4 regions of the Psychrobacillus sp. NPDC093200 genome follow, and region 2 is predicted to be linked to each of the others. Evidence: predicted binding sites of a transcription regulator. Region 2 holds the regulator's gene; each other region holds the start of a gene.
The links. The regulator LexA, encoded in region 2, represses DNA repair genes until DNA is damaged. The targets are predictions, from matches to a motif close to CGAACATATGTTCG.
Positions count from the first base shown of each region.

Region 1 (8,406 bases), 550 kb from region 2:
GTCACGCAGACAATGTGGGTGGGCAGCTAACAACATGTTTTGTGTAACAACAATAGCGGCAGAGATGGCTTATCGCTCCGCTCGCAAAGAGTACACCAAAACGGAAATCTACAATACTTAGTTCAATATGATTTCTTTTTATTTAAGTATATATAGAAAATAAACATTTGACGGATGCTTCTGCATTATTACCTCTATTACTTTAATTCCCCTACATAAATGGATTGTGGGCGGAAAATGGTGTTGTCTCTTATTTGTTCAATAGCATGTGCAGTCCAGCCTACCATTCTAGCTACACTAAATGTAGGTGTGAATAGTTCTGCTGGCATATCTATCGAGCGCATGATTGCAGCAGCATAATACTCAACATTTGTGTATAGCTTGCGTCCAGGCTTATGCTCTGCAAGTAAATCAATAATTTCTTTTTCTGCTATAGTTGCGATATCTAACCAAGGATCCTTTCCTTGGAGGTTTAAGCATTTGTCTCGAAGTAAAATGGAACGAGGGTCCTCTGTCTTATATATTCGGTGACCAAAGCCCATTATCTTTTCGCCATTTATAATTTTATCTCTTACAATGTCTCTAATCATTGTAGGATTTTTAAACTCATTGAGTAGTGAAATTACCCCTGAAGGCGCTCCTCCGTGCAACGGTCCCTTCATTGTTCCTAACGCTGAAGTTACTGCAGCTGTAAGATCTGACTCTGTCGAAATCGTTACTCTAGCAGCAAAGGTCGAGGCATTTAAACCGTGCTCCATCGTTAGCTTTAAATAGGTTTCAAGCGCTTCAACTTGTACATCTGTTGGTACTTCACCATTTAGCATCCATAAATAATTGGCAGTATGGCTAAGTTCTTTTTTATGCTCTACTATTGCTAATCCTTTTTGGTTTCGATAATGTCTAGCAACTATGACCGGCAGTGCTGCTGTTAAAATTATCGCCTGCTCTTCTAGTGATTTTTCTTTAAATTCTGCATGAGCATAGCCTGATATCGCCGTTCTCATCGCATCCATCAAGGACACTTCCATTGGAAGAGCATCAATAATTGCAATTATGTGATTTGGTAGTTCTCTAAATTCATTTAAAGATGGAAAACTAGTGTTTGTTCGTTCCCCTGTCCACAAAAAATTGGCGATATCTTCAAATGACCCTTCATTTACTAGCTCATCTACTTTTACCCCACGGTATCTAAGCTCTCCTATATCTCCATCCACCGATGCGATTTTTGTATGAACAGCAACTACATCTTTTAATCCTTTTTGAAACATATGAAACGCCTCCTTTTTCTTTATTATATTTAAAAACATTGATAATAAAAATTAAATATATATAATTAACTTAATTAAAAAAGTTAATCAAGTAGGTGAATATAATGGAATATCACTGGTTAAAAACATTTTGTGTAGCTGCAGATACCTTAAACTTTCGAAAGGCATCTGAAAAATTAATGGTCTCTCAGCCAAGTGTGACCGTCCATATTAAATTACTGGAAGAGTATTTAGGTACCCCTCTTTTCGATCGAATAAACAATCGTGTAACCCTTTCGGAGGCTGGTAAATTTTTTCTTCCAGAGGCTAAGCAGCTAGTTCAACAGTCGGAGTCAAGCGTCAATAAAATACGATCATTTGCACAAGGGTATCGGCGTAAATGGACAATTGCTATTTCTCCCCTTATGGCGGAAACCATTCTTCCTTACTTTTTAAAAACATTCTTAAAGCGGCATCCGGATTTAGAAATAAATATAAGGGTAGAGGAATCCCATCTTATAGAGGAATTGGTTGATACAGGGGAAGTAAACGTTGGAATATCTGCGATTGATTCTCAAAAGAAAAATATAGAATCAATCTCTATTTACGAGGACCCAATTTTGTTTTTAATGCCTTTTGATGGATTTGATGAAGAAAATGGACCACCAATAGATGTGAAAGAGATACTTCAGAAAAATTATCTTTTTACTCACCATCATCCTGTTTTTTGGGATGAGCTACTACTGAAGCTAAATAAGCATGTAGTTGGATTAAGAACCATGAAGGTCACACAAGCCCATATAACTAAACGCTTTATTCAGGAGGGGCTCGGTGTATCCTTTCTTCCTCACTCTATTGTTAGAAGAGAATTAATAGAAGGAAAGATGATGCAGCCACATTTTGATCTGTTCGACCTGCCTACTGTCTCAACATTTATCATTGTTAAAAAAAAGAGCGTGCTAGAAGAAGAATTTATCGCACAAATTTCCAAATATTATTTTGGATAAGTTAGACGCGTTAGCTAATGGGCTAACGCTTTTTCTCTAATATGTGTTAAGGATTCTCTTTTGTTATCGCTTGCAGAGGCTGTGGTTGCGTTAATCTTTTGATTTCTTTGTAAATATTTAGATAGAACCATATGAAAACTGCTGCAAAGACCCAACCAGTTATTCTCAAGTAAATCAACATTGTGCCATAGCTATCCACACCATACCTGTCCAAAAGCCATGCCTTAATGCCTGCTAGGGTCAGCCCTCTTATGACAAACATTAGCGTCAACAGCTGAAACCATTTAAATAATTCTTTACGATAGAACAGCTTTCTACTGCTCTCACGGTCATATCCCTGCAAGAATGCCACATCTATAAAGAAAAATAACGGGAGTGGCTTTTTAATGAGCATGGAGACCAAATAGACGAAGCTAAAAGCAACCCCTAAATACACTTGGTTCCATAGCATCCTTTCTGCAGATCCTGATAATATATCAATCACAGTTCCTACCAATAAACTGAATAAGATAAAAATGCCCGTCACATTAAATTCTCGATCTACAATAAAACGTACTATAGTATAGGCAAATCCAGGTGCAGTGGATAACAAAAGTGCCCAATAATCACCTAAACCTTCTCTACCATTAGTCCAAATTAAGTATGGTACTACTACATAAAACAAGATTTCTAAAAAGATATAGTATTTCTTCATTGCCCCTTTATCATCCTTTGCTGTTATCCCACTCATCATACCCTTCTGTAATATATTCCCTATGGATACCTATAATCCTCTTTTATAGTAAAAGGAATTCATTATCATTAAGGTATTTAGCAAATCTAACATTGAATATATCCCAAGTGATTCATCAGTTATCTTGTCTATAATTATTTTATGTTTGAATCTATTTAGACTTAGCACTTCCAAACAATAAAGACCTCTATAAGGAGGTATGTCAGAATGTTTTTATTCTAATATCGTCACGTCCACAATTTCATCCAATTTCACTTCAAAAAATTGGAATGGATCTTCTAATTCGATAATGCGCCTAGTTAAATCAATCCATTGAATTGTCCCTCGATGATATAAAAATTCTCCATCTTTCCAACGTTTAATTTTTATGTCTACATTTCTTTTCATCGCAAGTTCAATTTGTTCTTGAATTGCTTCATAGTCGAACTCATTTAGATCTGGGCGCGGAACTTTTTTTATCTCCTCATGATAGTCTCTCAACATCTTCACGTGTTCAGGCAACATCATCGCCACCCACTTTTTTGAACCTCTATCACGGATTTTAGATAAATCCAACGCGTTCCAGTCTTCCTCGAAATTAGCCATCTCCATCACCTTTCTTTTTTATCATTATACAGAACGTTTGTTCTGTTATCAACCGCCAATTTAAAGCAATTCATGTTATAAAGTATTATTCTTGTTTTTTCCTGTTAGCAAACAATCTATACTAGAAAGCAAGCAAGGCAAAAGTATGTTTTTTGAGTTGAGAATTGTAATAGTACGAACGAAGTCAATTCAAAAAGCGAGTAAGTGAACGACGAATCGTTCACTTACTCGCTAAAGATACCAAGAAGCTCAGTCAGTATTAATATAAAAGAGAATCAAGACACTACAACAATTCTTTTGCTAACAATCGATATACATCTAAACGCTTTTGCTGAGAATGCGGTATACTACAAATCATCGCCTCATCAAACCCATAATGCGCCTGTTCTTCTTGAAGAGTAGTAGCTACTTCTTTTGCAGAACCAACTAAATGGATTTTACGATTTTCCTGGATCATCATGCGATCCATTTCAGATAAATGATAGTTTTGTGCTTCTTCAGGTGTCATAAGCTGGCGAATTTGTCCCTTCATCAGAGAAAGTCTAGATATATCCTGTGGAAGTGCTTCAAATTCTGCCTCTTCTTTTGTTTCAGCAACTGTCACTAAATACGTTACGTTAATCTCAGGCTTTTCCATTAATGCTGAAGGCTTAAAATTTGTACGGTATGCATTTAAAATAGCAGGAGTCATTCCTCCCTGAAAGAATTGTGCAAAGGAATATCCCAAGCCCATCTTTCCTGCCTGAATCGCACTGTTCCCTGTCGAGCCAAGCAACCAAGCTTCGGGAAGCACGATATTAGATGGAGTAGCAATCGTTTTATTGTATACACTGTCCTCGGGAACTTCGTCATTTAAAAGCTGTAATGCAGTTCCTAGTTTTTCATACATATTGTTCACCATTGGTGGACGGCCCTCAGAAAGAGCATGCATCGCATAGTTATCCCCGCCAGGAGCACGCCCCACTCCGAAGTCTATTCTCCCTGGAGAAAAAGCACTTAACGTCTTAAAGACCTCTGCAAGCTTAAGAGCTGAATAATGCATCATCATAACGCCGCCAGTACCAATACGGAGCTTTTGAGTTTTAGCAGCAAGATGGGCTGCAATGACTTCAGGAGCTGAGCTCGCAAAAGCCCCGGTTCCATGATGCTCAGCCATCCACATACGGTGATAGCCTAATTCGTCAGCTAAAAGGGCTAATTCTTCTGCTTTTTTTAATGCATCTGCTGCAGTATTTCCAGCCGTGATCGGTGCTTGATCTAAAACACTTAATTTCATAATATATAATCGTCCCTTCATAGAAAATTCATGTGTATCTCTTTCCTTTTAAATGCTATAGAAATAGTTTAAAAAAGTAAACGAAAGGGACTTAAGTTTTATAAATAAAAAAAGGCGAGAGCCCTTACTGAGGGACTTCTCGCCTGAATATTAATATACAGATGTATTTTCCTTCGAAATATTTTCTAATATTTCTTTCACACGAGCTAAGAAGCGACCACAAACAAGGCCATCTAGCACGCGGTGGTCTAAAGATAGACATAGGTTCACCATATCTCTTGCAGCAATCATGCCGCCATCCATAATAACTGGACGCTTAACAATAGATTCCACCTGAAGAATTGCTGCTTGTGGGTAGTTGATGATACCCATTGATTGAACAGAACCAAATGAACCAGTATTGTTGACTGTGAAAGTACCACCTTGCATTTCATCTGATTTAAGCTTACCAGAGCGAACTTTTCCTGCAAGCTCATTAACTTCACGTGCAATCCCTTTAATAGTCTTTTCATCTGCTTGTTTAATCACTGGAACAAACAATGCATCATCTGTTGCAACCGCAATCGAAATATTGATGTCTTTCTTTTGGACTATTTTGTCACCAGCCCACATAGAGTTCATCATCGGGAACTCTTTTAATGCTTGTGCTACTGCTTTAACGAAGAAGGCAAAGTATGTAACGTTAAAGCCTTCTTTTTGTTTAAACTCATTTTTAATAGAGTCACGGTATTGAACAAGATTAGTTACATCCACTTCTATCATTGTCCAAGCGTGAGGCGCTTCATGCTTACTACGTAGCATATTAGCTGCAATTGCTTTTCGAACGCCTGTAACAGGAATTTCAATATCACCTGCTCCGACTGGAACATTAACAGGAGCAGACTTTGGTTGGGAATTCGCAGGAGCAGAAGATACAGCCGGCGCTTCTTCTACGGCAGATTTTGCAGCAGGAGCAGCCTTTGGAATCTCTCCACTATCTATGATTTTTAGTAGATCCTTACGAGTAATCCTGCCTTCATTACCAGTACCTGTTACTAAAGAAAGGTCTATGTCATGCTCCTGAGAAAGTTTAAGAACTGCAGGAGAGTAACGAGCTTTTATTCCTTTATCCCGTTCTGCCGGTGCTGATTGGATATGTTTATTCACTTCAGCTGGTTTAACTGTTTCTGCAGTTGGTTCTTCTGGAGCTGCTTCCTTCACTTCTACAATTTTTTCCTCGGTAGAGCCGCCTTCTGTTTCAATTGTACAGACGATTTCTCCAACTGCAAGCGTATCTCCTTCATTTGCAACAAGTTCTTTAATGACTCCTGTAAAGGAAGAAGGTACTTCTGCAGTAACTTTGTCCGTATTGACCTCTGCAAGTGCATCATATTTGTTTACATGATCGCCTGGTTTAACTAACCATTTTTCGATTGTTCCCTCGGTTACACTTTCCCCAAGCTGAGGCATTTTAATTTGTTCTAGTGCCATATGGGTTCCTCCTTTAATAGATCAAATTCACCTAAGCATATTTCCAATAACTTAATATTCAGCTAGCTCACGCATTGCTTTTTCTACTTTGTCTGGATTAATCATAAAGAATTTTTCCATTGTAGGGGCATATGGCATAGCTGGAACATCAGGACCAGCAAGGCGCATGATCGGAGCATCCAAATCAAACAAGCAATTCTCGGCGATAATCGCTGCCACCTCACTAATTATGCTACCTTCTTTGTTATCCTCTGTTACAAGTAACACTTTACCGGTTTTGGAAGCAGCCTCGATAATTGCATCTTTGTCTAAAGGATAAATGGTACGTAAATCTAAAATATGCGCAGAAATGCCATCTTTTTCTAAACGTTCTGCTGCTTGAAGAGCAAAATGAACAGCCAGACCATAAGTAATAACTGTTATATCTTCCCCTTCACGCTTTACATCTGCCTTTCCAATTTCAATCGTGTAATCTTCGTCCGGAACCTCTCCTTTAATAAGGCGATAAGCACGCTTGTGCTCAAAGAACATAACCGGGTCTTCATCACGAATAGCCGCTTTTAATAATCCTTTGGCATCGTATGGAGTAGAAGGAATAACGATTTTTAGTCCAGGTTGGTTAGCAAAAATAGCCTCTACAGATTGAGAATGATAAAGCGCACCGTGAATTCCGCCACCAAAAGGCGCACGAATTACTATAGGACAAGTCCAATCATTATTAGAACGGTAACGAATACGTGAAGCCTCTGAGATAATTTGGTTAACAGCAGGCATGATAAAGTCTGCAAACTGCATTTCAGCAATAGGACGAAGACCGTACATTGCAGCCCCAATCCCTACTCCCGCAATAGCAGATTCTGCAAGAGGAGTATCTAGAACCCTGTATTCTCCAAACTCATCATAAAGTCCGTTGGTTGCCTTGAACACTCCACCCTTACGTCCAACATCTTCACCAAGAACGAAAACGCGCTCATCACGAGTCATTTCTTCCTTCATTGCAAGTGTTATTGCATCGATATAAGACATGATTGCCATTATGCGTTCCCCCCGTCTTTTTCAGCATAGACATGTTTTAATGCATCTTCCGGAGCAGCATATGGTGCAGCTTCTGCATAATCAGTCGCCTCATTTACTTCCTTCATAATGCGATCATTTATTTCTTTTTCAAGATCTGTTGACAGAATGTCTAAATCTCTTAAATATTTTGCAAATGTAATAATAGGATCTAATGCTTTCCCTTCTGCAATGTCTTCTGCAGTACGGTATTGTCTATCATCGTCATCTGATGAGTGGGCAGTTAATCGGTAAGTCACTGCCTCAATAAGACTAGGACCTTCTCCATTTCTTGCACGATCAGCTGCTTCTTTCACTACTTTATAAACCTCGATTGGGTCTTTCCCATCTACTGTAACACCTGGCATTCCATAGCTGCTGGCACGATCTGCGACATTTTTGCTAGCAACTTGGCGCTCAAAAGGAACAGATATAGCATATTTGTTGTTTTCTACCATTGTGATACAAGGTAATTGATGCACCCCTGCAAAGTTCAATCCTTCATGGAAATCACCTTGGTTAGATGAACCTTCGCCTAGCGTTACAAAAGTGATAAAGTCCTTCTTTTCAATCTTAGCAGCTAGAGCGACTCCAACTGCATGGGGAAGCTGTGTTGTAACTGGAGAGGAACCAGTTAAAATACGATTCTTCTTTTGTCCAAAATGCCCCGGCATTTGACGTCCGCCAGAGTTCGGATCCTCTGCTTTAGCAAATGCAGATAGCATTAAATCTTTAGGTGTCATACCAAAATGCAGTACTACTCCCATATCGCGATAATATGGTGCAATATAATCCTTTGTGTTATCTAGAGCAAATGCCGCTCCCACTTGTGCTGCCTCTTGTCCTTGACAAGAGATAACAAATGGAATTTTACCCGCACGGTTCAATAACCACATACGCTCATCAATACGGCGTGCCATTAGCATCGTCTCAAACATTTTTAATACATCTTCATTTGTTAACCCAAGCTCCTCATGACGATTGTTTGTCATATAGAAATCCCCCTTTTTTTACATATGAATAGCTTTACCATCT
Region 1 covers NZ_JBNNVC010000002.1:534,265-542,670, reverse strand. Annotated here, with positions in the region: gene ACQKNZ_RS10315 (citrate/2-methylcitrate synthase) at 198-1,268, opposite strand; gene ACQKNZ_RS10310 (LysR family transcriptional regulator) at 1,373-2,254, shown strand; gene ACQKNZ_RS10305 (VC0807 family protein) at 2,301-2,984, opposite strand; gene ACQKNZ_RS10300 (YolD-like family protein) at 3,201-3,572, opposite strand; gene ACQKNZ_RS10295 (LLM class flavin-dependent oxidoreductase) at 3,856-4,848, opposite strand; gene ACQKNZ_RS10290 (dihydrolipoamide acetyltransferase family protein) at 4,999-6,318, opposite strand; gene ACQKNZ_RS10285 (alpha-ketoacid dehydrogenase subunit beta) at 6,370-7,353, opposite strand; gene ACQKNZ_RS10280 (thiamine pyrophosphate-dependent dehydrogenase E1 component subunit alpha) at 7,353-8,363, opposite strand; gene lpdA (dihydrolipoyl dehydrogenase) at 8,382-8,406, opposite strand, start outside.
Region 1: ACQKNZ_RS10300 (YolD-like family protein) is a predicted target of LexA. The motif match lies at 3,603-3,616, and genes of this name have one in related genera.

Region 2 (8,406 bases):
TAATAGGCATTTTGAAAGAAGAACATTGTTTTTTTATCACAATATAAAAATGAAAATTATTGTATGTATAAGACTGGTCGCTAAACAAGGGCGATCAGTCATCAAAAAAAGGTTAATAGAATTGCAATGTTATTGGATTCCGTATTCTTTAATAAGAGCCTCCATTTTTCTTGAAAACTCGCGATCCAATTTCCTAACCTCATTTAGAATTTCATTTGCTTTAGTTATCTTGTCTGGATCATTCGCATCTAGACCAGCAGCAATTTCACTGAATGCGATATGTTGCTTGCTAATAGCATCTATTAATATTTCATGCGTGGCTGCAATATCATCATTTGGAGGAATAATAGCTTCAATGTTTTCTAAAACAAACATATTTTGTGGAAGAATTTCCTCGTAAATAGCAGTGGCAAATGTATAGCTGTCCAATTGACCATTGGATGATCCAAATCTTAGTTCATCCCAGCGTACTGCTAAATCTGTTACCTCCATATAAGCTACTCTCACATCGTCCACATAGTATTGCACCAGTTCCTTATCTGTAGATACCATTTCCTCCTCAGGTACTGTTGCCTCTTCTTTTGAATCTGATTTGTTTACTTCCTCAGCCGCATTCTCTTCTTTTGTTACTACTTTCTCTATCTCTTTTTCAGGTTTTTCTTCCTCCTTTGCTACGGAGCAAGCAGTAAGGCCCAACATACAAGAAACCATTATTAAAAATAACCATTTTCGCATTATGAAAAAAACTCCTTTTGGCTTTTAATCCTGTGCTTATTAAAAAAAGCTAAGAACATATTGTATAACTTGGTTTAAGATGAAAAAAAAATATTGTTGCTTTTACAAGGATTTAGTTGAGCAAATGTAAGGTCTGGCGTTAGTTCCTGTACTTGATTTATTATTTCTCACGATAAGAAAGGGGATTTCAGTCGGCTTTAAAATATGCACTTATTTACTATATTCATCTCTTAAAATGAAGTCACTGCTATAAGGAAGGAAAACGGGTTTTTGTTAGCGTGGATATATACGACAGGTTACGAGAACAGTAGGATTAGAAAATGTATTTAAATAACATTTTTATGGAAAATAAATATTGAGGCATGAAGTGGCATGGAGAAGAAAAGTCCTACTATGTAGCTCTTAAATAATCAGATGTGGAATTGGAGGGACGCATATAGATATTACTTTTCAATCAACAACAGCAGAAACAAAAAAAGGAAGACAAGAATTTTTATTCTAGTCCTTCCTTTTTTGTTGAATCTAAAGATTTGAGGATAGAAGAGCCAAATTAATGTAGCGAAATAATGGGATCAATTGTTTCACCCCCATTAAATAATTTTTGAACAATATTCTCAGTTGGACAATGAAGCTAATTTAAAAAAGAGGTTTAGGAAAACCATTGAAATGAGCTATGATGCCAATTTGTCCTATGTGGTATGCTTCGTGACTATATATATGATGGAATACCCAGTTATAGGTTGGGGGAGAAGGAGGAATCCAACCATCAGAAAATTTAGGGACTTCAATCAGTTGATTAAACTGTTGATCAGTTAAGTTATTTAATATTCCGTCTGTATGTATGCGAATATCTTGATAAGCTTTAAGTATTTCGAACGAAGAGGAGTTTTTGTCTAAAGTCAAAACTAACTTTTGTTGGAGTGCCACTTCATTAATCCAGAAATCCTCACTAGTAGCAATATGTGAAATAACCCATGCCAAATTATTTGGATAGGTTGGTGAGGTTTTAAACCAGCTTTCTTCTTGTAAACTATTTAAATAAGGTAATAACGTTTTTCTGTAATCATTCCGATATGGAAAAGCCAAATAAATCAATCCTTTCTATTAACATATATTAAATAATGTAAATATAAATTTTAATAAACAAATGTATTCATTTATGAATTTCTAAATATTTTTTATTGTTCCGATGAATTAAAATAGGATAAAGAGCTTACAAATTTGATGTTAATATAGTACAATGCTACTTATATATCTGTAATTCCGGAAATAGTGGAGGGATAGAATGTGGATGCAAATGAATTAATTAATGTGATTAATCATAGTATAGAAAAGTTAGATTATGCTTCAGCAAGAAAATATATAGAGGAAAATCTAAATCTAGTTAATATAAATAAACATTTACTTATTGACAATGCGAGAAGTGTGTTAGTTTACATAAACGACACCCTAGAATCAGGAGCCCAGCCTTTAACTCGCCAAGAAGTTTCCTTGATTTACACGATTAATAAGCATGCTACGAAATTTGACGTTAGAGCTTTGAGAATGATAATAAGAGATAACCCGTCCTTGCTAATAAGACAAGACATCAAACATTATTTTAATGAAGATGCAAAGACTCTCTTAGAGGGAATGAATGTAATACCAAAACAATCAAAACAAGCAATAATATAAACAAAACCCCTTCATGTCTCGAACATGAAGGGGTTTTTCGATGATCTAAACAAAAATGTCCACTTTCTTGTTAGATATGATATCGGCTCAAAGTAATCATACTATGAAAATTGTAGAAGTCAAGCAATCATTAGTGAATATGTCGGTAAACTCCTACTACTTTTCCTAAAATAGAGACTTGATTAACAATAATCGGATCCATCGCAGAGTTCTCCGGCTGTAGGCGGAAATACGTTTTTTCTTTAAAGAATCGTTTTACTGTTGCTTCATCCTCTTCTGTCATTGCTACAACGATGTCCCCATTGTTAGCAGATTGCTGTTGTTTAACAATGACATAATCTCCATTCAAGATTCCAGCTTCAATCATACTATCACCCATAATTTCTAACATAAATAGGTGATCATCTGAAGTACCAAACGTTTCAGGAAGCGGGAAGAATTCTTCAACGTTTTCAATTGCAGTAATAGGCATACCAGCTGTAACCTTCCCAACTAAAGGAACATGCACAACTCCCTGCCTTTCGACAGTAGCCTCTAAACCATCTAATATTTCTATTGCACGTGGTTTTGTAGGGTCTCTACGAATTAAACCTTTACTTTCCAATCTTGCTAAGTGTCCATGTACAGTAGAACTTGAAGCAAGACCTACTGCCTCACCAATTTCACGTACGGATGGTGGATAGCCTTTTTTACGAACTTCTTCCTTTATAAAAGCTAGAATATCTTCCTGTCTTTTAGACGCTTTCTTCAATGAGTTCACCTCTTTTAGTAATAAATTCCCTACTAGATTAATACTTATTAATAGTATACCAGTGTCCTGAAAATTATGCAAACATAGGTTCTAATATTTGTTGACAAAAACAAATGTTCGTATTAATATTAGAACATACATTCCGAACAAACATTCTAATTTTGGGGGTTTTTTTATGAATTGGGTAAAAAACAATTATTTTTTAGCATTATTTTTAGGACTAAATCTTATATTTATGACAACTATGGTAATCTCACATACAATAACAAACGAGGAAGACTCACACATCAAAATAGAACAAGGGGATTCCTTATGGGCTCTTGCAACAAAATATGGCATAGAAGATTCAAGGGAAGAATGGGTTAGTCAGGTAATAGAAATGAATAATTTATACGATACCTCTATTAAAGCTGGGGATGTTATAGTTGTTCCTAAAGTAAGTGAGAACCTTCACTTAAATTATGGAACAGAGGTAGCGGGAGAATGAAATCAGTTATTTATTGTCGAGTAAGTACAGACAAATCCACACAAGAAACTTCTTTAGAGAGACAAGAGGAAGAGTTGATAGATTTTGCTAAAAAACAGGGCAGTGAGGTTTCTCAGGTTTTTGCAGATCAGCATAGTGGATATGATGTTGAGAGAGACGGGCTATTAGAGATGCTCAATTATGTAAAAGAAAATGATATCAAAGCGGTGTTTGTGCAAGATGAAACTAGAATAGGTAGAGGTAATGGTAGAATGGCTGTCCTTCATTTACTTCAGAAAACAAACACATCGGTCTATACGTTACAGGATAAAGGTATATTAAACTTAAATGAAATGGATTCTATGCTTTTAGAAATCCTTGCCTTGGTGGAGGAATATCAACGTAAAATTCATAATGCCAAGATTAAAAGAGGAATGAAGCGCGCGATATCAAAAGGCTATCGTCCAGAAAAGAATTTAAAAACTCGAGGAAACCCTGAGGGAAGAGAGCGAATAGATATACCTGTTGATGAAATTGTCCGATTACGGAACGCAGGGCTCACATACGAGGAAATCACCTCTACATTAAAGGGATTAGGTTTTAATATAAGTAAAGCAACTGTACATAGAAGATATATGGAATTTAAAGAGACTCACGAAGGGTAAAGACTTGCACTTCGTGTGTTTTTTTCATACCTTTATATAAGAGTTAGTTGAAAGGATGAAAAATATGTTAAGTAAAGAAAAACTAGCACGTATTAATGAGCTGGCAAAAAAGTCTAAGTCCAGTGGATTATCTATTGAGGAAGCAAAGGAACAAAGTGCTTTGCGCAAAGAATATTTGGAAACATTTAGAGCAACAATGAGAGATACAATAGAAAGTGTAAAAGTTATCGACCCTTCTGGAAACGATGTTACACCAGAAAAGGTACAACAAGCGAAAAAGGGTAAATTTCTGAATTAACTAATCATTTCAGAAACCATTGATAATACGCGAATTGTTGTCTAAACTATTATTATAGAAAAAATTTTGTTCGAGAGGATGTCATTCATGTCATTACAATCAGATCTATTAGCAATTACGACTATTCGTACTCTATCTATCGATGCAATCGATAAAGCAAACTCTGGTCATCCAGGTCTTCCTATGGGAGCTGCACCAATGGCGTACACATTATGGACAAAACATTTACGCCACAACCCAAGCAATCCTAATTGGTTTAACCGCGACCGCTTTGTTTTATCAGCAGGTCATGGCTCAATGCTGTTATACAGCTTGCTACACCTTGGTGGTTATGATCTTCCTATGGAAGAGATTAAAAACTTCAGACAGTGGAACTCTAAAACTCCCGGACATCCAGAATTTCGTCACACAGCAGGGGTAGAAGCAACAACTGGTCCTTTAGGACAAGGTATAGGTATGGCTGTAGGTATGGCCATGGCAGAGGCGCATTTAGCTGCTACTTACAATCAAGAAGGACATTCTATTGTTGATCATTATACGTATGCATTATGCGGAGATGGAGATTTGATGGAAGGTGTAGCTGCTGAAGCTATTTCTCTAGCGGGACACTTAAAATTAGATAAACTAATCGTATTGTATGATAGTAATGATATTTCGTTAGATGGAGATTTACATAAATCTTTCTCTGAGAACATTGAAAAACGTTTTGAATCATACGGATGGAACCATATTTATGTAGAAGATGGTAATGATATTGAAGCAATTTCAGCTGCAATCGACAAAGCTAAATCACAAAACGATAAACCAACAATTATCGAAGTGAAAACAGTTATTGGATTTGGTTCTCCCAACCGCTCCGGAAAAGCAGATGCTCATGGTATGCCGCTTGGCAAAGAAGAATCTCTATTAGCTAAAGCAGAATATAAATGGTTATTCGAAGAAGATTTCTATGTACCAGAGGAAGTTTATGAAACTTTCAAGGAAGCTGCTGAGCGTCAAGGTGTTCAAGAAGAAGCTACATGGAACGAAAGATTAGCTACTTATGAAAAAGAGTTCCCAGAGCTAGCTCAAACTCTAAAACAAGCGATTAATGGAGAGATGCCTGCAAACTTTGCAGATGCACTTAAAACTTATGAAGAAGGAACTTCACAAGCAAGTAGAGCAGCTTCAGGTGAAGCTATTAATGCTATCGCTCAAAATCTGCCTTCATTTTTCGGAGGAAGTGCTGACTTAGCTGGTTCTAACAAAACGACTATTAAAAATGCTGGAGATTTCTCTGCAGATAACTATGCGGGCAAAAACATCTGGTTTGGTGTTCGTGAGTTTGCAATGGGAACTGCTCTTAATGGTATGGCCCTTCATGGCGGTCTACATGTGTTCGGTGGGACATTCTTCGTATTCAGTGATTATGTACGCCCTGCAATTCGTCTATCCGCATTAATGGGATTGCCAGTAACATATGTGTTCACTCATGATAGTATTGCAGTAGGGGAAGATGGACCAACTCATGAACCAGTTGAGCATTTAGCTTCACTAAGAGCTATGCCAGGCTTATCAGTAATCCGTCCAGCTGATTCAAATGAAACAGCGGAAGCATGGAAATTAGCTGTATCCTCTAAGGATCAACCAACTGTGTTAGTGCTTTCTCGTCAAAACTTACCTACACTTAAAGGTTCTGTAGACCAAGCTAGTGAAGGTGTGGAAAAGGGAGCTTATATCGTTTCACCAGTTGAAAATGCAGAGGGTATCTTACTTGCAACAGGTTCAGAGGTTGGACTAGCAGTAGAGGCTCAAAAAGCTTTAGCAGAAGAAGGAATTCAAGTTTCTGTAGTATCTATGCCATCATGGGATAGATTTGAAAAACAAGATACTGCATATAAAAATGCTGTATTGCCTTCTAACTTAACAAAACGCCTTGCTATTGAAATGGGATCTTCTCTTGGATGGCATCGTTATGTTGGATTCGAAGGTGACGTTATTGCAATAGACCAATTCGGTGCAAGTGCACCTGGAGAGATCGTAATGAAGGAATATGGCTTTAGTGTAGGAAATGTTGTTTCTAAGATGAAAAATCTACTACAAAAATAATATTCTTCTTTGCAATTCGAATACTTTCTCTTAAAAGTATTCGAATTGCTATTTATCAAAGAATTTATATAGAATGCCTATGAAATTTATAGTATAATTTCAATTGGTGTCTTGTACACGTAGAGAAGTTGGTAAAGGAGGAGAAAAATTGGATACTTGGATATGGGTTGTTATAGTAATTGTCGCTTTAATCGGTGGTGTTGTAATCGGATTTTTTGCAGCACGACAATATATGATGAAATATTTGAAAGAAAATCCACCAATCAATGAACAAATGCTACGTATGATGATGGCACAGATGGGTCGTAAGCCATCCGAAAAACAAGTGAAACAAATGATGAACCAAATGAATAAAATGCAAAACAAATAATTAAAGGCACTCATTAATTGGGTGCTTTCTGACTGTAAACATCTCAAACTAATTGAGCTGTTTGCAGTTTTTTATATACACTCATTTTATTTTAGGATTATTTCTAGTATGAAAAAGGATTACTTCAAAAATATTTGTTGAATTTTATTAAAGTAGACTCCCAAAGAATATAGATTCTCTTTAAGGAGATTTTCACTCTGAATTTATTATGTAAAGATTTCAATTAGGAATGATTTGTTATCAATAAAAATAAAAAGAGGATTCCAATTCTATAATGGAATCCTAATCTTAAAATTTTATTATTCAATATGCTTAATTAATGGAATATTAATCGTTTAAAATCAAATTAGAAATGCCTATTTTTCCCCTAGCAAGCTATATTGCTTTAAAAAATCTGATACAACTTCTTCATATTCCTTGCTATTTTCATTAAACGATTTAGCGTGTGCTCCTACATCGAATAATTTGAGCATTTTAGGTCCTTTTTTCTTTTCATATAAATCTTCTGTCATCTTTGGCAAGATGAAATCATCCTCCATACTATGAATAAATAAAACAGGTTTTTCTATTTTATCTACTACATCAATCGGAGATACCAAATTCAAGGTGTAACCATCTCGCCATTTTAAGAAGAGATTAGCAAATCGGATGGCTAAGCTAGAGCGAAGTGGGGTGGTTTGGGTAAGTAAATGATAAACCTGGTCTTCAAAATCAGAGAATGCGCAATCTGAGATATAGAAGTCTGCATCGTCAATAATAGAACCGGCATATAGCAGGGTGGTGGCTGCTCCCATTGACTCCCCGTGTATCCCAATTACCGCTTTTTCGCCTGCACGTTCCCGAACTGCTTCCACTATTGCCTGTAAATCCATTTTTTCGTAATAACCAAAGCTTGTCGTTTTACCTCCAGAATCACCATGTCTACGATGATCATAGACGACGCAGTTAAAGCCAAGTCTTTCGAACATTCTTACAAAACGTAGCGAATTAATCTTATTCTCAGTAACACCATGACAAATGATGACGTAATTCTTCGTTTGGAGAGGTTCAATGAAAATCGCTTTCAGAGAGTAACCATTCTTCGAGGGTATCCACCGTTCTAATTTGTTTACAGCATTAAACCAGACCTCATCTAAACGTTTGGAAGTAATTTCTCTATTGTATATAAAGTCATCTTCTTTTTTCTTCATGTACATGAGTTTATTCGTGAGAAAAAAACCAAACACAGTGGCTACTGCTGTAAGAATACTTGTGAAAATACTCGTCCAAACGATAACTCTTTTTTTCATAAGCTCAGCTCCTACTTGCTCTTATATAATCTATACATCCCTGTCTCAATTGGTCTGGAAACATATGGAG
Region 2 covers NZ_JBNNVC010000002.1:1,084,764-1,093,169, reverse strand. Annotated here, with positions in the region: gene ACQKNZ_RS13210 (hypothetical protein) at 130-735, opposite strand; gene ACQKNZ_RS13205 (DinB family protein) at 1,372-1,821, opposite strand; gene ACQKNZ_RS13200 (hypothetical protein) at 2,023-2,409, shown strand; gene lexA (transcriptional repressor LexA) at 2,540-3,160, opposite strand; gene yneA (cell division suppressor protein YneA) at 3,336-3,647, shown strand; gene ACQKNZ_RS13185 (YneB family resolvase-like protein) at 3,644-4,291, shown strand; gene ACQKNZ_RS13180 (DUF896 domain-containing protein) at 4,356-4,589, shown strand; gene tkt (transketolase) at 4,677-6,677, shown strand; gene ACQKNZ_RS13170 (YneF family protein) at 6,826-7,047, shown strand; gene ACQKNZ_RS13165 (alpha/beta hydrolase) at 7,404-8,336, opposite strand; gene ACQKNZ_RS13160 (hydroxymethylglutaryl-CoA lyase) at 8,348-8,406, opposite strand, start outside.

Region 3 (8,406 bases), 270 kb from region 2:
TCATCCAGTAACTGATGGATCATTGTGTTCCTCCTTTAAAAAATATATCAAGAGTAGTTAAAGTATATTATATTTAATTGTATTAGCATTTATTTGTTTAAGTGTAACATTTATTAGTCTGGGAGGTGATGGGAGAAATGGAAGAATTACTTACTTACATGAAAACATTAGGGGATCAATCTATTCAACGAACACAGCTTAAACATCGTCTAGATTTAGTACAAGCTTTTAAGATTGAAGAGGGTATGCGAGTTTTAGAAGTTGGATGCGGACAAGGTGATACAACAGTTGCGCTTGCAAACGCTGTAGGGGAAACAGGATTTGTAAAGGCAGTCGATATTGCAAGCAGAGAATACGGTGCTCCTATTACCCTCGGAGAAGCAACTGATTTTATTAAGGCTTCTCCATTAGGCAACAGAATTTCCTTTATTTTTGAGGCGGATATTTTGAAGATGAATATAGAGGGAAAATATGATGTAGCCGTTCTCTCTCACTCTCTTTGGTATTTTCAGGATCCGGCTTTGTTGCTTTCATATTTTAAAAAGCTCAAGCATATTGCTAAATGCATATGCATCGCTGAATGGGATTTAGAATGGACGAAGAAAGAGCAACTTGCTCACTTTTATGCAGCCAGCATTTTAGCGATTTATGCTGATCAGTTTGATGACGAGGGCAATATTCAAAATTTATTTCATAAGGAGCAACTAAAAGAAATAATGAAAGAAGCAGGTTGGAAATTACTAGACACAAAAATAGTAGATGCTTCTTTTCTGCAGGACGGGAAATGGGAGATAGACTTTGCAAAATCGATTAGGGAAAAATTCAAAAATTCATCAATCAAAATAAACACGCTGGTTCAAAGTAATTATTCTATGTTAGAAAAGGCAACTTCTCATGGTGAGCAATCGTTAAACAGCGTTGTGTTAATCGCAATTTAACATAATAAATACTCCATAAGTGATCACTCTTATGGAGTATTTATTATGCATGGTTCGTTTCATCATTAACAATATCAGTTATTTCTTTGACTGCCTTAGAGGTTTTCACAAAATGGAGCCATTTTGCATTTGCAGTAATTTTATTTTTTATATGAATCTCCACAATATCTTTGTCTTTTAATATCGTTTGAAGTGAGCTTACCTTGCCGTTTACTTTAGCAAAGGCCATTTTACTTGCCATATTCGGGTTTAGAGCATAAGCAAAATCAATAATATTAGAATTTACCGGCAACCTGATAATATCCATTTTAGGTGTGTATATTTCCATTTCTTTATGAAAAAGTTCTAGGGAGACAAGTTCGCAAAAGGCAATCGAATTATTAGCAATGGATTTAGCAAAAGGAATAGAGCTTCCTAATAGGGACGAGCTCAATGTAGTGGAGTCTATCGATTTTAAGATTGCAAAAATTCCATTTTGGTAAAAATATTGGGTCTGTTGGTCTTGTAAAACAATCGTCAAAGGGACTCCAGCTACCCTTACCTTAGTTTTGAGCTGCTTGATAAAGGGATGTTTTTCAATAGCAATCTGGTCTACAAATTGATCTGGCATAGTTTCAAAGTTGGAATGTACGAGACCAAGAGCTGTATAGCAATTGAAGGGCGAATTGATAGTGATGTGGACGGTGAAAATATCTGAAAGATAAAATCCCTCACTTAACAAATTATATCCTTGAAATAGGGGGATATTAATCCATCTAGATTTTATTATTATGTTAGTTGTATCCTCTTTTTTTAATTTAGTAATAAATTCTTTATATGATTCTTCAAAAACTTTAGTGTAATTGTTTATCTTTTCTTTAAATTGCTTATAACGCTGCGGATGTAAATAGCTAAAGGCTAATTCTTCGAGCTCTCTTTGGAGTGTAAATAATCCTATTCTTTCTGCTAAAGGTGAAAAAAATAGGAGTGTTTCGTTTGAATAGGGAATTTTCTTTTCCGTTCTTTTAATGGCCAGGGTTCTCATATTATGCAATCGATCCGCTAGCTTAATAGCAGCTATTCGTATATCTTGGATAGCGTAGGAGAGGAGTTTTTCCATATTGATAGCGCTATACTCTTCCTTTTCAAAGCTTCCTTTTTCGAACTTTGTCAATCCATCCACGATAAAGGAAACATCATCTCCAAATAAATTTTCTATTTCCTTCAGGTCAATGGTTGTGTCTTCTACAACATCATGAAGTAAAGAGCAGACTAGAGTGGTTAAGTCAGCCTTATATTCCGATAAAATAAGACAAACCTCCAATGGGTGTACAATGTAAGGCTCACCAGTGGCCCTTGTTTGGCCAAAATGTGCTTTTTCAGCAAATTCCATTACTTTTTTTAATTGTTCCATTTCTAATTCCTCTAAATAGTTACAGCTATGTAAAAGCTGCTCTTTTACTTCTTTCATTTGAAATCACCTCCATTTAATAATATATGTATTAAGTCCTCCTTGAGCAAAGCAATTTAGACTATTATTTTGATACTTTTATATGTATTCTACTGAATTTTCAAAAAAACCTTTTTCTTTGTTATAGAGTAATAATAAGTTGGATAAAAGACCTCAAGGTATTCATTTCCAAAATCATGTTAATATAATATTGCATAGACTGGTGTTCGAAATAAGAGGAGTAAATGTGGAAACGCTAGTTAATGCTAGAGCTTGTCGAGAACCACTCCTAAAGTGCTAAGAAGTGTCACGTAAAACGTTGAATCTGTCCTCTAATTGAGTAGAAATCACCCCTAACGGGGGAAGTGTCTTATAAGTTATAGGAACACTCCCCTTAACCAGAGGAACGTTCTTAACAACAGGGGGCAAGAGCCACATCTAACTATTAGGAAATTCTATCACAGCATTATTTTTTGCTTAATAGCTATTTTTTGGCTACATTGTAAATGAACAATATGGAGGGATTTATATGAGATGTGGTGAAAAATACTTTCTAGTGGAGATGGAAGTGAATGGGGTTGTTCAAGTTAAGCCCGTGACCGCAAAATCTCCAATTGAGGCGAGAAAAAATATTCGATTAGAATATGGGGGAGAATCTAAGATTCTTTCTGTAACTGCGGAGAAAAAGAAATAACGGTCATTTATAATTTAGAGAAGCAGCTTCGATTAGAGAGGCTCCTTTATTAATATATCAACCTTCTAAAAATTCTCTTTTATTTGTTAATTATTGTGATATGATAATTTCATCGTAATTTTCAGACAACGGGGGAATTTTTTATGAAGGCTTTTTGGAGATGGATGCTACAGCTGTCTGTAGCATTTATTGGTATCCTACTGATTAGTGGGTTGCCTTTGTTAATCACCGGCTTCCAACAAGGAGAATTTTGGTGGGAAGAATATAGAAATCATTTACTCGGCTTGTTTTCTATAGGAGAATTTCTGGACCGATATGCTGGCATGCATATTGAGGGGTTTGTACAATATTCGTTAGAAGTTTTATTTTTGGCACTTCTGGTTGCTGTTTTGTTGGCGTTATTTTTTACAGTGCTAACTATGCTATGTAAGGAACGGGTTAGACAACGTATTAAAACAGTTTTTTTCTTTTTGGAATCGATTCCGGACATATTGGTTATTATGCTTATTCAGCTATTGATCATTATTATCCATAAGCATACAGGTATATTCTTGAAAATAGCTGTTACTGGTGGGGAAAAAATTTATTTACTTCCCGTGGTTTGTCTGATGATTCTACCAATGGTTCAGCTCTATCGTTTAAGTATGCTTACTTTCGAGGCTGAAGAACGTAAAATGTATGCAGAGCTTGCAAGGTCTCTTGGATTCGGTAAATTGGCTATTCTACTTATACATATTTTTAGAAATGCAGTTATTAGTATTTTCTTTCAATCGAAAAAGACTATGTGGTTCATGCTTTCAAACTTATTCATTCTTGAACGAATGTTCAATATGCCCGGTATTATGTATTATTTGAGCAATAACATTTCAGGAGAGTTATTTTTAATCACGGTATGCAGCTTCTTTTTCCCAGTGTTTCTCCTTTATAGTTTTGGCGAGTGGTATTTTCTACGTCATTTGAACAAAGGGAGAGCAATCGGATGAAGATGAAATCAGTTTGGAGACAGCCATATTTTGTTTTTGGATTTACTATATTAGCCTTCTTTTTAATAGGCAGTTTTATATTTGAGTGGATTTTTGGGCCAGATCCGAAACAAACTTATTTTTTAATGGAAAATGGCAGAGTAATAGAAGCAGCTCCACTATCCCCAAGCTGGATGCACCCACTTGGGACCGATCAATATGGCTATGACATGTTTGCTAAAATCATGCTTGGAGCAAAATATACCATTATATCTGCCATGGGAGTTGCAGCTGTTCGAATGCTTATTGCAGTACCACTAGGATTTGCAATCGGTACTTATTGGCAGAAGAGACGGGCCATTATTAATAGCGCTATCGATCCTCTACATTATATTCCTATGACTATTTTTTCTTATCTTATGCTTTACCCAGTGCTATGGGAGCCGATGGAGGGATTTTCTACAACTGTGTGGGAGAGAATTATTATCCAGGTTGTGCTAATGGCCATTATCACCGTACCAATTGTGGCTTCTCTCATAGGCAACGAGGCCAATCTGCTTTATCAGGAGGAATATATTCTGGCTTCTAAAACGTTAGGGGCTGGTCGACCGAGAATCATTACCCGTCACCTATTTCCAATGATGAGAGAGAAATTATTCGTTTTGTATGGACAACAGGTCGTCGAAACATTAGTTGTGTTTACGCATCTCGGGTTGCTCCAATTGTATATTGGAGGTACAGCAGTTAGCTATGACCCTATGTTTGGAGATCCTCCAAAGTCTATTGCCTATGAATGGGCAGGACTTTTTGGTTCATCTTTCCGATATCTGCAAGGTGTACCATGGCTTCCACTAGGACCTGCTATATGCTTTGCATTGCTCATCTTGGCAATTTCCGCAATGATAGAAGGCTATACTCGCGCAGTGAACGGACAAGTCAATATTCCAAAGAGAAAGAAAGTATCGTTTCTGTCTGAGGACATCATTGAATGGAACCAGCAGCAACTACAAGAAAAGATGCAACTTCTTTATGAGGATAAAGAAAAGCAAAAAGTCTGAGCTTAAGGAGGATATCTTCAATGCTTATTATGGATTCCTTATATGGAGAATTTTATGTAGATGGAGTATTAGAAGAATTAATAAATTGTAAGCCTGTTCAACGATTAAAGGGCATACATCAAGGCGGGGCAAGCTATTTAGTAAAGAAAGAATGGAATGTCACTCGATATGAGCATTCCATTGGTGTCATGCTTCTAGTAAAAAAAATAGGGGGTTCGTTAGAAGAACAGATTGCTGGTCTTCTACACGATGTTTCACATACTGCTTTTTCTCATGTCATCGATTTTGTTCTGGATAATAAGGACGAGGACTATCATGAAAAAATATATAGTAGAATAATTAACGGTTCCTCAATACCTACTATCCTAACTAAATATGGATATAACTTAAAAGACATCCTATTTAATGATTCGAGATGGTCCTTGCTCGAGCAAAGTGCCCCTGATTTATGTGCAGATCGTGTCGATTACACATTACGCGATCTGTATGCCTATGGAAATATTTCAATGGAAGAAGTTCAACATTTTTTACAGAATCTAATCGTGAAAGACGGTAAAATGGTTCTTCCAAATATAGAAATCGCCGAGTGGTTTACATCGGTCTACTATGAGGAAGTAATTGATTTCTTTATGAATCCTTTAAATTTATATGGCAACTACCAGTTAGCTTTTGTTTTAAAGGCAGCATTGGATAAACAAATCATCACATTAGAGGATTTTCTTTTGGAGGATGATCAGTTGCTCCAATTGGTAGTATGCTCACAGGATGATGAAATTCAACATGCTCTTCAAAAGCTTCATCCTTCTGTTGAAGTGATAGACGAGCTAACCAATTATGATTTTCATCAGAAAATGAAGGTTAGACTAATAGACCCTCTAGTTTGTTCGGAAAATGGTTTAGTAAGAGCTTCTGACTGCTCTAAGCAGATTCAAAAATTAAACCAAACGGCATTGCAACGAGCAGTAAAAGGAACCTATGTAAAAATTTTATCTTGCTAATAAAGACAAGCCTATATCGTGATTAGGCTTGTCTTTATTTTGTTATTAGAATTAGTGTCCCAATTACCTGTTGAAATTGTTTCTCATGAGTAATGAATTTATTCAATTTATTCGATTAAGTGTTTTCCTTCCTAATGGTCTACATTACCATTGAATAAGAACGTACGTTTGCAATATAATAATAAGAACGAACGAATGTTCCTTTCGAAGGAGAGTAGATTTTATGTATGAGGGCTTAGAAAATCGAAATATTATTTGCATCGACATTCGAAGCTTTTTTGCGAGCTGTGCAGCGGCAGAAGCAGGACTAGATGTGATGAATACGCCTATTGCTGTTATTGGAAACTTGGAGCAGAAGGGGAGCATTGTGCTTGCTGCTTCTCCTCCAATGAAAAAAAGGTTTGGCGTAAAGACCGGGACGAGGTTATTTGAAATACCAGACGATCCTTCTATCCATCTGTTGGAACCAAAAATGGAATTTTTTGTTCGAGTTTCAATGGAAATCACGCGCTATTTGAATCAGTTTGTCCCAAGTGAAGCGATTCATGTCTATAGTGTGGATGAATGCTTTGCAGACCTTGGGGGAACAGAAAGGCTTTGGGGGCCAATTGAGAACACGGTGAAACGTATACAGGACGGTTTGCATTATCAGTTTCAGCTTCCATGTGCTGTTGGACTGGGGCCAAATATGCTTATGGCAAAGCTGGCGCTTGATTTGGATGCCAAAAAAACAGGTTTTGCCAAATGGACGTATGAAGATGTTCAACAAAAGCTATGGCCTGTTTCACCTTTAAGTAAAATGTGGGGAATTGGCTCTCGTTTAGAAAAAACACTAAATAACATGGGGATTTTCAATGTAGGACAGCTAGCAAAAACTCCCTTGAAGTTGTTGGAGGATAAATTTGGAGTGATGGGAAATCAATTGTATCACCATGCCTGGGGGATAGATCTCTCTGAACTGGGAGCGCCCATTGTAGACGGCCAGATAAGCTATGGAAAGGGGCAGGTGTTGTTTCGAGATTACCGGACAAAAAAAGAAGTAATGGCAGTCATATTGGAAATGTGTGAGGATGTGGCAAGACGAGCAAGAGAGGCTAATATGGTGGGGCGCACTATACATCTTGCAGTGGGCTATAGTAAAGACTCTTTTGGGGGAGGATTTAATCGTTCACGCTCCATAGATGAACCGACGAATGCGACTATGAAGATTTATAAAATTTGCGAAAAAATATTTGATGAGTTTTATGACCGTAGTCCAGTGAGAAGGCTATCCATTTCTATCACTAATCTAGAGCCGGAGAACTCTATGCAGCTTAGCCTTTTTGAAGAAGGAAAGTGGAAGGAACGCAAGCTTGGAAAGACGATGGATTATCTGCGTAGCAAGTATGGTTCAACCGCTATTTTACGCGCAGTTTCCTATACCGAAGCTGGCACTGCAGTGAAACGAGCGGGCTTGCTCGGAGGTCATAAGAAATAGGATGAACAAATATTATAGAAAAAATACGATAAAAAAACCCTGTGAAAATTAATCATATTCTCACAGGGAAGGTCAGTTAAAGCAGCTTAATCATAATGGTGTCATTCGGCATAACTTTTGCGCTTGGCTTAATCGATAGACCATTTACTAAAATAAAACCATTTCTTATTTTGTCTACAACAGCTGTTCTGCTCCAGTCAGGTATTTGTTGAGAAAGAAGAAAATCAATTCGATAAACTCCTTCTACAGATTTAATCGTTACATGAACTTCCGATATAAGCTTTTCCATATAAAGATTTACAGGTAGCTCTGTCAACGTGCTTTCTTTGTTTACAGGTTCACGACCGTGGACTCTTTCATGTCTTCGAAAAGTTTTATAAATATCTAATTTTTTATTCCAGGTATGGTTTTTTTCGCATTTATAAATGGCAAAACGGTATATATGCTTTCCATTTGAATTATGTCTTCGAATATTTGTATCAGTAAACAAGGAATTTTTCCCGCACATTTTACAGTGCTTTACTTCTCTACGAATCGTTTGTTTTTTTAGTATTTCCCAATTGTGATATACAACGGTCATTTCCTTCACCTCATATAAGATAAAGGAACAATCGCATCCGTTTGGATGTTGGCAGGATCGTTATTAATTTGCACTAAAAAAGGCCCCTAAAAGGACCTCAAAAAGCATACGAAACTACTGGTTTGCTCTTGTCCCTTTGTAATGGTAGATGGGCAGACTAATCCCTTGGTTAAAACAGATGTTTTTAAGGGAAAGTGCTATCCAATTTAGTTGGTCCATTACAAAGTAAAAGTTGGCATACGAGTTTTTGTATCCTTTCTCCAAACAGAT
Region 3 covers NZ_JBNNVC010000002.1:810,355-818,760, reverse strand. Annotated here, with positions in the region: gene ACQKNZ_RS11780 (hypothetical protein) at 1-23, opposite strand, end outside; gene ACQKNZ_RS11775 (class I SAM-dependent methyltransferase) at 138-938, shown strand; gene ACQKNZ_RS11770 (HD domain-containing protein) at 982-2,388, opposite strand; gene ACQKNZ_RS11765 (hypothetical protein) at 2,897-3,061, shown strand; gene ACQKNZ_RS11760 (ABC transporter permease subunit) at 3,205-4,044, shown strand; gene ACQKNZ_RS11755 (ABC transporter permease) at 4,041-5,081, shown strand; gene ACQKNZ_RS11750 (HD domain-containing protein) at 5,102-6,079, shown strand; gene ACQKNZ_RS11745 (DNA polymerase thumb domain-containing protein) at 6,303-7,556, shown strand; gene ACQKNZ_RS11740 (cytoplasmic protein) at 7,633-8,136, opposite strand.
Region 3: ACQKNZ_RS11745 (DNA polymerase thumb domain-containing protein) is a predicted target of LexA. The motif match lies at 6,268-6,281, and genes of this name have one in related genera.

Region 4 (8,406 bases), on a different contig from region 2:
ACAATATATTATTTTGTTTTCTTTTCCACCAGTAATTTCAAAGCAGTTCGGTCTTCACCAGAGATAACAATATCTGTGAAAGCCGGGGAGCAAGTTAGGTCTGTGCCACTTGGAGCAACAAATCCTCTTGCTATAGCAATAGCTTTTATCGCTTGGTTTAATGCTCCTGCGCCTACTGCTTGCATTTCTGCATAACCTTGTTCTCTTATAACTGCAACTAATGCACCAGCAACTGAATTTGGGTTTGAACGAGAAGATACTTTTAAAGAATCCACTATCATTTCTCCTTTTATCGCTATATTTATGAACTTGCTTTCGTTCATAAACTAACTTATGCTCGGAAGAAATTATTTAGACATTTTTAAGCCTCAAATGGATAATCTTCGTTAATATAAATTCTTTCCTGATGTATCGCTTTACCTGTTTTGTTATCTACCTCTACGAAAAATCCACTTAGTACCGAACGCCCACTCTTTGGCACTTCAAAGCGAGTTGGCATATTTGTTTGAAAACGGTACAGGACATCTTCTTTTTTCATACCTAATACTTCGTCATAAGGTCCTGTCATCCCTACATCTGTAATATAAGCAGTACCACCAGGCAGAATACGAGAATCTGCTGTTTGTACATGTGTATGAGTACCAACAACGACAGATGCCTTTCCGTCTAAATGCCAGCCAAAAGCAATCTTTTCACTTGTCGCTTCTGCATGAAAGTCTACAAATACGATTGGCGATAGCTTTTTTGCTTCCTCTACCATTTCCGTTGCCATCTTAAATGGATCTTCATGCGGCGGCAAGAAGGTTCTGCCGTGCATATTGATAACTGAAATAGTATGACCGTTTTTTGTAACAGAGGTCATTCCTTTTCCAGGTGCCTCTTCTGAAAAATTAGCTGGGCGAATTAAATAATCTGTATCATCAATGAAATCCATAATTTCTTTTTGGTCCCATGTATGATTTCCCATAGTTACTACATCTACCCCCATATGTAAAAGGGAGTTAAAAATATTTTTTGTAATGCCTCTACCTGCTGCTGCATTCTCTCCATTTGCAATTACTACATCTGGATTATATTTTCTTTTCAATCTTGGCAAGTAGCTTTCTAACGTATCTCTACCAATAGATCCAACAATGTCACCAATAAATAAAATTTTCATTATTTTAATAACTTCCCTTCACGAAAAAAAGGCTTCATTTCGAAGCCTTTTAATTTCAATTTCATTTTTTCTTTACTTATTTTGCATACTCGACAGCTCTTGTTTCTCTGATTACTGTTACTTTAATGTGACCAGGATAATCGAGCTCTTCTTCGATTCGCTTACGGATATCTCTAGCCAAGCGATGTGCTGTAATGTCATCGATTTGGTCTGGACGTACCATTATGCGAATCTCTCTACCCGCTTGAATAGCAAAAGATTTTTCAACACCATCATATGATTCTGAAATCTCTTCCAACTTTTCTAGACGGCGAATATAGTTTTCCAATGTTTCACTTCTTGCACCTGGTCTTGCTGCGGATAATGCATCTGCAGCAGCTACTAATACCGCAATAACAGATGTAGCCTCTGTATCACCATGGTGGGAAGCGATACTGTTAATCACTACTGGATGTTCTTTATACTTTCTAGCAAGTTCTACACCAATTTCTACGTGACTACCTTCTACTTCATGGTCAATAGCTTTACCAATGTCATGTAGTAAGCCAGCACGTCTAGCTAATGTAACGTCTTCCCCTAGTTCAGCTGCTAATAGTCCAGCTAAATATGCAACCTCTGTGGAATGTTTTAGTACGTTTTGTCCGTAACTTGTACGGTATCTTAAACGACCTAAAATTTTCATCAAATCTGGGTGTAAATTATGAACACCTACGTCAAATGTAGTCTGTTCACCAATTTCACGAATTTGTTCATCTACTTCTCTTCTAGATTTCTCTACCATTTCTTCGATTCGAGCTGGATGGATACGTCCGTCTTGTACTAATTTTTCTAGAGCAAGTCGAGCAGTCTCTCTTCTAATAGGATCGAATCCAGAAAGAATAACAGCTTCTGGCGTATCATCAATGATCAAATCAATACCTGTTAATGTTTCTAACGTACGAATGTTTCGTCCTTCGCGTCCGATAATTCGCCCTTTCATCTCATCGTTTGGTAAATTTACAACTGACACAGTTGTTTCAGCAACATGATCTGCCGCAAATCTTTGCAAAGCAAGTGAAAGTATTTCTCTAGATTTTTTGTCAGCCTCTTCTTTGGCTCTTGTTTCTGACTCTTTAGTCATCACAGCAATATCGGTTGCTAGTTCGTTTTCTACCTCTTGAAGAATAATTGTTTTTGCTTCTTCTCGTGTTAACGTAGAAATACGTTGAAGCTCGCTTTGTTGCTTATCAACTAATTCATCCACTTCACTTTCCTTCTGTTCGATATGCTGTTGTCTTTGTGTTAGAGCATCTTCTTTACGCTCAAGACTTACTTCTCTCTTGTTTAGAGCATCATCTTTACGATCTAGGTTCTCTTCTCTTTGTAATAACCGATTTTCCTGTTTTTGCAGTTCCATGCGGCGTTCTCGGATGTCAGATTCAGCTTCATTTCGTAATTGGTGAGTTTCATCTTTGGCTTCTAATAGTGCTTCTTTCTTTAATGCTTCTGCTTCTCGCTTTGCTTCCTCTAAAATGAGCGCAGAAGATTGTTTTGCACCAGTCACTTTTGAATCATTCACTTTTTTCAGATAAGTGTAACCAACAGCGCCACCAACAAGTAGACCAAGCAAAGCGGAGATGATAATTTCCATCATTTCGAACACCCCCTATTGCTATACTTTTAAGTTTCAGTTGGCACAAATATGCAATAATTAGTGCATATTTGTACAGCCTTTTTATCATTTAATAAAGAAATTATACAATTTTAATTGTATAGATGTAGAAATACTCTGTCAAGGAAACGGGAGAATATTATTAGTTTTAGGGGAGGGGGGTCTTCATATTATAAAGAGCAAAAGAAAAGTATAGGGTGATTTTGGGTAAATACTTTTTTATTGATATTATGATATGTGATAGATATGGTTAATTTTTACTTCAGATGGACGCTTTTCACAAGGAAGCATAACCCTTCTCCTTCGATTATTGCCATTGTATGCTAGCTTATCTTTCTCACCAACAACAACCAAGAGTCTTCACCTAAAAAATCGTTTGGATCAAACTTACTCATTATATAAAGCTATCAAATAATATTTTCCTTGAAAAATGAATAATAGATGAATATACACTTTCCACCGTAGGTATGATATGCCATCCCGGGGTTCTCAGCTATAAACTTTATTTTAAAAAAAGGTATCAAGAGATAGACTCTTAATACCTTTTGTAATTCTTCCCTAAAAGAAGAAGCTTAACTTTTTATTTTTCATCATCTAAAAGTAGCTCGAATTCGCCGTCTTCTTCCTCTTGTTCATGTGCTGCAATAACAAATGAATTTGAAGTCATTCCTAAAGATTGACGAATTTTTGATGCGATTTCGTCTTTAATAGCAGGATTTTCCTTCAAGAATTGTTTAGCGTTTTCTCGCCCTTGACCTATGCGTTCTTCATTGTATGCATACCAAGAACCGCTTTTTTGGATAATATCGTATTCAGAACCTATGTCGACGATTTCTCCTTCTTGAGAAATCCCTTCTCCATACATAATGTCTACTTCTGCTGTTTTAAATGGTGGAGCAACTTTATTTTTTACTACTTTAATTTTTGTTTTGTTACCCATAATGTCAGTACCTTGTTTAATAGCTTCTGCACGTCTTACTTCCAAGCGAACGGAACTATAGAATTTAAGCGCACGACCACCTGGTGTTACCTCTGGGTTACCAAACATTACGCCTACTTTTTCACGAATCTGGTTGATGAAAATAGCTATCGTGTTAGATTTGTTAATAACACCAGAAAGCTTACGCAAAGCCTGAGACATTAAGCGAGCTTGAAGACCGATATGAGAATCTCCCATTTCCCCTTCTATCTCTGCTTTTGGTACTAAAGCTGCTACGGAATCAATAACTATGATTTCAACCGCACCACTGCGAACTAGAGCTTCTGCGATTTCAAGGGCTTGCTCTCCAGTGTCAGGTTGAGATAATAATAATTCATCGATATTAACGCCTAGTTTTTGTGCATAGACAGGGTCCAATGCATGCTCAGCATCAATAAATGCTGCTTGGCCACCAGTTTTTTGAATTTCTGCAATTGCGTGAAGAGCTACTGTTGTTTTACCTGAGCTTTCAGGTCCATAGATTTCAATAATACGGCCACGTGGATATCCGCCTATTCCAAGAGCTGCATCCAAAGCTAGGGAACCACTTGAAGAAGTGGAGATTTCACGGTCTGTTTTCTCTCCTAGCTTCATAACTGAACCTTTCCCAAATTGCTTCTCTATTTGTTTTAAAGCCATTTCTAACGCTGCTTTACGATCATTAGCCAAATGTATTTCCTCCTAGAAACTATCATTTTTTTTACTATCTTTAGTATACTCGGTCTTTGAGAAATTTACAAGAAAAAAGCGAACATCTATTCGTTTATTTATTAAGACTATCATAATTTGATAGGAAAAAACAGCTCAAAATAGTATTTTGGGCCGTTTTTTATAGTCAAAATTAAATTTTTGAAAGTCCCTCTTCTCTGAGTATACGGATAAGATAATGGATTGCAAATTTCACAGTTCTTAATCTATTCGTGTTTCTCATGCCTGAAAGATTCAATTTATAGGATATTGGCGCAACGTCCCCATAGGCAATTCCAATCCAAACCGTACCGGCCGGTTGGTCGCCATGTCCGTCTGGACCTGCAGCTCCAGTGATACCTACACCAATTGTTGTATTAAATTTCTCTTTAACACGGATTGCCATCTCCTCGGCAACCTGACTAGAGACTACACTGTGTTCATCAATGGTTTCCTTCTTAACACCTAGTTGATTGATTTTTACTTCTTCAGTGTAAGTGATAACACCACCTACTAGCGCAACCCCCATTCCCGGGACCGCTGCCAACTCTGATTGGAAAAGACCTGCCGTCATACTTTCTGCAGCAGATATTGTTAGTTCATTGTCAATTAGAATATCTCTTAACTTCGAGGCAAGTGATTCGTTATTATAGCCATACACATATTTACCGACACGGTTTAAAATTTCAGCCTGTAGCATTTCAATGCTTTTCCATGCTTCTTCCTCAGTGTCTGCTTTCGCAGTAAGTCTTAACGTTACCTCTCCATCAGAAGCCAAAGGAGCTAAAGTTGGATTTGTTTGATTGTCTAACAAGTCTTGGACCTGTGTCTCTAACTCTGCTTCTCCTATTCCATAAAAGCGTATTACATGAGACATAATAACGTTTTCTTTATACAACAACTTAGGTAGTAGTGGCTTAGCCTCAAATTGGAACATCGGTTCCAATTCCTTTGGGGGCCCAGGTAATAACATATATGCATGGTTCTCTGTTGAAAGAAGCATTCCTGGAGCCATCCCATGCTTGTTTTCCAAGACTGTACAGCCTTCTAAAACCAGCGCTTGTTTTTTGTTATTCTCAGTCATCATTCTTCCTGATCTTTTAAAGAAATCTTCTATATACATAATCGCGTGATCATCAAGTACAAGATTTTTGTTAAGGTGTTTAGCAATTGTTTCTTTTGTTAGGTCGTCCTTAGTAGGCCCTAAACCTCCTGAAAAAATAATTAGGTCTGCTCGTTCTTCTGCGATTTTGATGGAGTCTAATAACCGATTGGGATTATCTCCAACTACCGTATGGTAATATACGTCTATCCCTAACTCCGCAAGCTGGGAAGATATGAATCGGGCATTTGTATTAGAAATCTGACCTAATAATAGCTCTGAACCTACCGCAATAATCTCTGCTTTCATTCCTATACTTCCTTCCTACTTTGAGTCAAGTAACACTTTACGATTCAAATAGAAATAATCAAATCCCGACCATACTGTGAAGAATAGACAAACATACAGCATAATCATATCGAATGGGAAGTTGAACATTTCAAAGAATACATTTCCTAATAGTAAGGATGAAATCGCAATTATTTGTGTCCACATTTTTATCTTGCCAAGCTGGTTTGCCGCCACTACCTCTCCAGTATTAGCTAAAATTAATCGTAGTCCAGTCACGGCAAATTCGCGGCTGATAATTAATATAACTACCCAAGCTGGCGCAACTCCAAACTGCACGAGAATTATTAATGCCGCTGACACAAGCAATTTATCTGCTAATGGGTCCAAAAATTTACCCATATTCGTTACTAAATTATATTTTCGAGCGTAATAGCCATCGATAAAGTCTGTAATAGAGGCGATAATAAAAATAATTGCACCTATTAGATGGTTTGTTGGGATTGTTGCACCTAAAAAGCTAACTTCTCCCCAGTTAAAGTCTACTAGCATAAAAATCATAAAAATTGGGATTAAAAAAATTCGAAACATAGAAATTCTATTTGGTATATTCATTTTGAAAAACTCCTTTCATCTTTCAAACAAAATAGCCATCTCATCGATGACTATTTGTTGAACTGTATAACTAAATTTTGTGGGCTTTTTTCTGTTGGAAATTCTACTAACTGGTCATTAATATATACCTCGCTGATTAGAACATCCCCAACACGAACACGGATTTGGGACTTATCTGTTACATCCAATTCGTATGGAGTCCCTGAATTGACCCAGCTATCATATAATTTATTACTATCCTGATCTTTTAAGTTTAACCAAGTTTTAGCACTATTAGCCACAACTTTAAGCTTAAAAGTCTCTGAACCGCTGACAGTATAAGTAGTAGTTTCTCCCTCGGTTCCCACTAAGGTAACCACTTGCTCAGGTGTAGGTTTCTCTTCCTCTTCCTCCACTACTGCCTCTTTTTCCTTTTCTTCCTCTTCGTTATCTACTGCTGTTTGATCAGTTGAAGGACGGTTCGTTTCTAGCGTTACATTTTCTTCAGTTTTCAATTCACTTGAATCGTCTGCTTCAGGTGAATTCTGTCTTAATACCCATACAATCACAATAATCGCTACAATAAACAATGCAACTATAATCATCGGCACTATCTCCATAAACTTATTCGAAGATCGCCCACCTAAGGTTCTTCTTGATGGTGTAGTTGGTATACTTTTAGCAACTTCCTCGTTTGCAGGGCTTGGAATTTCTGCTTTGTACGTTTCTAAGAGTTCATCGCCATTTAAGCCGACAGCTTCTGCATATTGCTTAATAAAAGCTCTCACATAAAAGGCTCCTGGCATTGTTGAATAGTTTCCTTCTTCAATATTCGCCAAATATCTTTTTTGTATTTTAGTTATTTCTTGTAAATCCTCAATACTATAGCCTTTTGCTATTCTCGCTTCTTTTAAGCGAGTTCCAAGTTCAGTCATATAAAACACCTACCCGTTAAAAATTAAATCCGCCAAATCCGCCAAAGCCACCCATTCCCTTGTCGGACATACCGTGATTCTTCTCCATCATTTCATACGTTATTTCCTCATCAGGACTATGGCGAAGCTCAATTATATAATCAAAATCTTCAATGGAATATTCTGAATGCTGGATGAACATATCTGGATGCTCAACTACTTTAATAGTAGGCATCCTCATCATTTCCCTTACTAGCTGAAGATGTTTTTCATCGTTTGATTTTCGGGTAACAATACCATCCAGTATAAAAATATTACGATCACTGAATTCATCTCCTGCGAGCTGATTTCTAATAGTTTGCTTAATCATGGTAGACGATAAGAAAATCCACTTTTTGTTCGCACATACACTAGCCGCCACTACAGATTCTGTTTTTCCAACTCGTGGCATCCCTCTTATACCTATCAGCTTGTGTCCTTCCTGTTTAAAAATTTCAGCCATAAAATCAACAAGAAGTCCAAGCTCGTCTCTTACAAAACGAAAAGTCTTTCTATCATCCGCATCTCTTTGTATGTACCTTCCATGACGAACAGCTAAACGGTCTCTTAACTTAGGCTCACGGAATTTAGTCAAATGAATCGTTTCCATTGTGGAAATGATGTGCTCAAAGCGTTCAATATTTTCTTTTTTCTCTGCCTTAATGAGCATACCACGTCTACCCTCGTCCACTCCATTAATTGTAACTATATTTACTCGTAACATACCTAATAGAGAAGAAATGTCTCCTAAAAGTCCGGGACGATTTACTTGAATTTCATATTCAAAAAACCACTCACTTGCCATCATGTATTCCTCCCTGTTTAGAATGACGTTTTCACTTCATTAATAGTTCTATCATATATGATTTTATACCTGAATAAAAGGAAAAAAGAAAAGAGAGGCAATTCTCTCTTTTCTTTTACTTAAATATACCATCCACCATTTACTCGGATAATTTGGCCGGTAATATAATATGCTTTTTCACTAGCCAA
Region 4 covers NZ_JBNNVC010000001.1:1,413,637-1,422,042, reverse strand. Annotated here, with positions in the region: gene ACQKNZ_RS06905 (stage V sporulation protein S) at 9-275, opposite strand; gene ACQKNZ_RS06900 (TIGR00282 family metallophosphoesterase) at 362-1,159, opposite strand; gene rny (ribonuclease Y) at 1,236-2,789, opposite strand; gene recA (recombinase RecA) at 3,391-4,458, opposite strand; gene ACQKNZ_RS06885 (competence/damage-inducible protein A) at 4,631-5,887, opposite strand; gene pgsA (CDP-diacylglycerol--glycerol-3-phosphate 3-phosphatidyltransferase) at 5,903-6,481, opposite strand; gene ACQKNZ_RS06875 (helix-turn-helix domain-containing protein) at 6,532-7,395, opposite strand; gene ACQKNZ_RS06870 (DUF3388 domain-containing protein) at 7,412-8,218, opposite strand; gene ymfI (elongation factor P 5-aminopentanone reductase) at 8,338-8,406, opposite strand, start outside.
Region 4: recA (recombinase RecA) is a predicted target of LexA. The motif match lies at 4,538-4,551, and genes of this name have one in related genera.